One region of the Streptosporangium sp. OZ121 genome, then DNA from elsewhere that is predicted to be linked to it. Evidence: predicted binding sites of a transcription regulator. Region 1 holds the regulator's gene; the other holds the start of a gene.
The links. The regulator LexA, encoded in region 1, represses DNA repair genes until DNA is damaged. The targets are predictions, from matches to a motif close to TCGAACANNTGTTCGA.
Positions count from the first base shown of each region.

Region 1 (2,395 bases):
GGGCCCGCACCACGGGCGCCACCGCCGATCCCGGCGCCCTCCTCGGCCCGGATCCGCTCCCGAGCCCCCGCTCCGGCTCACGGCCAGGCCTCCGGCCCGGCTCGCGACCGGGTCGCCGTCTCCGCTCACGCCCGGACGGCCGCCCGGACTCCGGGCCGGACCCCTGCCCCGGTTCGCGCCCGGACAGCCGCTCGGCCCCCTGCCCGGATCCCTGCCCGGACGCCCGCTCGGGCCCCTGCCCGGACCTCCGTCCCGACCCACGGCCGGGACGCGGCCCCGGCCCCGGCCCCGACACCGGCGCCGACCCCCGCCCGGATCCCGCCTCAGAACTTCGCTCGGCCTCCGGCTCCGGCTCCGGTCGCGGGGGCGGCACGAGCCGCAGGCGCGGCGCCTCCGGCGATCGCCGCGCCGCCCGGGATGCCGGCGCGGTCCTGGATCGCGGTGTCGTCGTGGTCGGTTTCATGGTGACCCCCATCCCCTCGACCTGGCCGAACACATGTCGAAGAAAGATCGGCGAATCGAACACGATGTCGATCGAACTCCCGTACGATGTTGTACACCACGGCGTCGCCGATTTCGAGGACATTCGAACAATTGTTTGAATATGATCTTCGGCCGAGGTATGGTCGCTGTGTGCGACGCGTTAAATACAGACCGGGAGGCGAGGAGTTCGTATGAGCCAGCACAACGAGAACGGTTCGGCCGCCAGCGACCTGGCGGTGCGAAGGCGTGACTCCCTTGGCCTCACCCCCAGGCAGCGGAAGATCCTTGAGGTGATCCGCGATTCCGTGCAGCAGCGCGGCTACCCGCCGTCCATGCGGGAGATCGGTGAGGCGGTGCAGCTCACCAGCACCTCCAGCGTGTCGCACCAGCTGACGGCTTTGCAGCGCAAGGGCTACCTGCGGCGTGATCCGCACCGCCCCCGCGCCCTGGAGGTCCGCCTTCCCGGCGAGCCCGTGCTGTGGGTGGACCCCGACTCCGGCGAGGACGAGGCCCCGGTCAGCCGCCCGACCGCCGCCTACGTCCCCCTGGTGGGCCGGATCGCCGCCGGTGGTCCCATCCTCGCCGAGGAGAGCATCGAGGACGTCTTCGCCCTGCCCAAGCAGCTTGTCGGCGAGGGCACCCTCTTCCTCCTCCAGGTGACCGGTGACTCGATGATCGAGGCCGCCATCGCCAACGGTGACTGGGTGGTCGTACGCCAGCAGCCGGTCGCCGACAACGGCGACGTGGTCGCGGCGATGATCGACGGCGAGGCCACGGTCAAGACCTTCAAGCGCAGAGACGGCCATGTCTGGCTGGTCCCGCACAACCCCAACTACGACCCGATCCCGGGTGACGAGGCCACCGTGCTCGGCAAGGTCGTGGCGGTCCTCCGCAAGCTCTGACGCGACCGCGAGCTCTGAAGCGAGCGTTCCGGGGCGAGCTCCGGACCGTTCTTCTCCGCGTCTGCTGAGCGAGCTTCGAAACACGTCGTTCCGGCGCGAGTTCCACACCACGCGCCTCCGGCCTCCGCGCGACACGCCGGAGGACGCGCGACACGCCGGATGGGTGGCGTCCCGATGTCGGGACACCACCCATCCGGCGTTCTCAGAGCTTCCCCGGCCGCCTAGGGAACGATGTTGACCAGCTTGGGCGCGCGGACGATCACCTTTCGCGGCGCTCCGGGCAGGAAGGACCGGACCTTCTCCGACGCCAGGGCCAGCGCCTCCAGGTCCGCCTCGGAGATCTCCGGGGAGACCTCCAGCCGGTCGCGCACCTTGCCCGCGACCTGGACGACGCAGGTGACCGACTCCTGGACCAGCAGTGCCGGGTCGGCGACCGGCCAGCCCGCGGTGGCGACCGAGGCGGAGTGTCCCAGCCGCTCCCAGCCCTCCTCCGCCGCGTACGGCGCGACCAGGGACAGCATGACCGCCAGGGTCTCGGCGGCCTCCCTGACCGCCGGGTCGGCCGCGCCGGGCCCGGAGTCGATGGCCTTGCGGGCCGCGCTCGTCAGCTCCATCATGCGGGCCACCGCGACGTTGAAGCGGTGGGAGTCGACCAGCTTGGTGACCTCGTCGACGGTGTGGTGGACGACCTTGCGCAGGTTCAGGTCTCCGGCGGTGACGTCCACCCCGGGTGCCGAGGCCGCGCCGGCCTCGGTCATCACCCGGAACGCGCGGGCCAGGAACTTCTGCGACGCCGCCGGGGAGACGTCGGCCCAGTCGATGTCCTCCTCGGGCGGCCCGGCGAAGACGACGGTCAGCCTGACCGCGTCGACACCGTAGGCGTCGATCTGCTGGCCCAGGTCGACGCCGTTGCCCAGCGACTTGGACATCGCCTTGCCCTGGTTGATGACCTGCCCCTGGTTCAGCAGGCGGGTGAAGGGCTCGACGAAGTCGATCATTCCCATGTCGTG
Region 1 covers NZ_JBPXMC010000001.1:1,051,618-1,054,012, forward strand. Annotated here, with positions in the region: gene lexA (transcriptional repressor LexA) at 675-1,385, shown strand; gene leuS (leucine--tRNA ligase) at 1,607-2,395, opposite strand, start outside.

Region 2 (2,395 bases), on a different contig from region 1:
GCGCTGCTGCTGGGCGCGGTGCTCGCGCCGACCGACCCGGTGCTCGCCTCCGACGTGCAGGTCGGCGAGCCCGTCGACTCGGAGAAGGCCGACGACGAGGTCCGCTTCACCCTCACCTCCGAGGCGGGCCTCAACGACGGCCTGGCCTTCCCCCTGGTGTACGCCGCGATCGCGCTGGCCGTCAGCGGGGGTGTCGGCTGGGTCGCCGAGTGGACGCTGGTGGACCTGCTCTACCGGTGCGCCGCGGGCGTGGTGTGCGGCCTGCTGATCGGCAAGGGGCTGGGACGGCTCTTCTTCCGCGCCCAGAAGTCCGACCTGCGGCTGGCCGAGCACCGCGACGGCTTCGTGGCGCTGGCCGCGACGTTCCTGGCCTACGGCCTCACCGAGCTGGTGCACGGCTACGGCTTCATCGCGGTGTTCGTGACCGCCTGCACCATCAGGGCGGCCGAGCGCAGCCACGGCTACAACGGGGTGCTGCACGGCTTCATCGAGCAGCTCGAGCGGCTGTTCACCGCCTGGCTGATCATGCTGCTCGGCGGTTTCGTCGCGATGGGCGGCCTGTCCGCGCTCACCTGGCGGGGCGCCGCGGTCGGACTCCTGCTGCTGCTGGTCATCCGGCCGCTGACCGGCTGGCTCGCCGAGCTGGGCGGCAGGGCGGGACCGCGCGAGCGCGTCGCGACGGCGTTCTTCGGCATCCGCGGCATCGGCTCGCTGTTCTACCTCGCCTACGCCCTCGGCCAGGCCGACTTCGGCGTGCCCGCCGAGGAGCTCTGGGCCGTTGTCGCCTTCACCGTGCTGGCCTCCCTGGCCATCCACGGGATCTCGGCCTCGCCGGTGATGAACCGCCTGGACCGGCTGCGCGACAAGAAGAGCGACGAGGACGAGGAAGCAGAACCCGCCGCCCAGCACCTGTGAGCCCGGGACCCGCTCGCGGCCCCTCCGGCGGGCCGGGGAAGAGCCGTGCGCGGGCCGCTCCCACGCGGTAGAGTCTGCCACCGAACAGGTGTTCGGCGAGCGGAGGCGTGTCGGTGCGGTTGCCCGAGTTGCGGGTGATGGGGGTCGATCCCGGGCTTACCCGATGCGGGCTCGGCGCCGTCGAGGGGCGGCCCGGCGCGCCGCTGAGCCTGGTCAAGGTCGGGGTCGTCCGCACCCCCGCCGACGACGAGATCGGCGCCCGGCTGGTGGCGATCGAGGCGGGCATCGAGCGGTGGCTCGACGAGGTCCGGCCCGACGCGGTGGCCGTGGAGCGGGTCTTCGCCCAGCACAACCTCAGGACCGTGATGGGCACCGCGCAGGCCTCCGCCGTGGCGATCCTGTGCGCGTCCCGCAGGGGCCTGCCGGTCGCGCTGCACACGCCGTCCGAGGTCAAGGCCGCCATCACCGGCAGCGGCACGGCCGACAAGCAGCAGGTCGGCACGATGGTGACCCGCCTGCTGCGGCTGGACGCCATGCCCAAGCCCGCCGACGCCGCCGACGCGCTCGCCCTCGCGATCTGCCACGTGTGGCGGGGCGGGGCCCAGAGCAGGCTGGCCGAGGCCGCCGCGAAGGCGGCGAGCGCCACCACCACCCCCGCCGCCTACTTCCGAGGCCGTGGCAGGGCCGGACACCCGAGAGGAACCGCTAAGTGATCGCCTCGGTGCGAGGACAGGTGACCGCGATCGCCGCCGACGGGGCGGTCGTCGAGGTCGGCGGGGTGGGGGTCCTCGTGCACTGCACGCCGGGCACGCTGGCGACGCTCAGGACGGGCGAGGAGGCCAGGCTCGCCACCTCGCTGGTGGTCCGCGAGGAGTCGCTCACCCTGTTCGGCTTCGTCACCGACGACGAGCGCGCCATCTTCGAGATGCTGCAGACGGCGAGCGGGGTCGGCCCCAAGGTCGCCCTGGCGATGCTGGCCGTGCACACTCCCAACGCGCTCCGGGTGGCGGTGGCCTCCGCCGACGTCAAGGCGCTGACCAGGGTCCCCGGGGTGGGCCCGAAGGGCGCCCAGCGGATCATCGTCGACCTCAAGAACAAGCTCGGCACGCCGGAGGAGGCCGTCAGCGCCGCGCTCGACGGCCGTGCCGCCGCGCCCGCCTGGCGCGCCCAGGTCCACTCCGGGCTGGTCGGCCTGGGCTACTCGGGGCGAGACGCCGACGAGGCGGTCGCCACCGTCGAGCCGCAGGCCGACGCCGAGCTGGCCGAGGGCCGCACCCCGCAGGTGGCGGCCCTGCTCAAGGCCGCGCTCCGCGCGCTGAGCGTGCGATGAGGGACGGGCGCGCCGTACGAGACGTGTGCCGGGAGACGGTGGGCGGGGCCGCCGCGCGGTGCCATGAGGGGCTCCGGCGGTTCCGCCGCGCGGCGAGCAGGGGAGGGGCGGCGTGAGTTCCGACCGTGATCTGGTGTCGCCGGACGCCGA
Region 2 covers NZ_JBPXMC010000012.1:48,215-50,609, reverse strand. Annotated here, with positions in the region: gene ACTOQ1_RS22085 (cation:proton antiporter) at 1-915, shown strand, start outside; gene ruvC (crossover junction endodeoxyribonuclease RuvC) at 1,044-1,628, shown strand; gene ruvA (Holliday junction branch migration protein RuvA) at 1,625-2,245, shown strand; gene ruvB (Holliday junction branch migration DNA helicase RuvB) at 2,358-2,395, shown strand, end outside.
Region 2: a site for LexA is predicted at 996-1,011, ahead of ruvC (crossover junction endodeoxyribonuclease RuvC). Genes of this name have one in related genera too.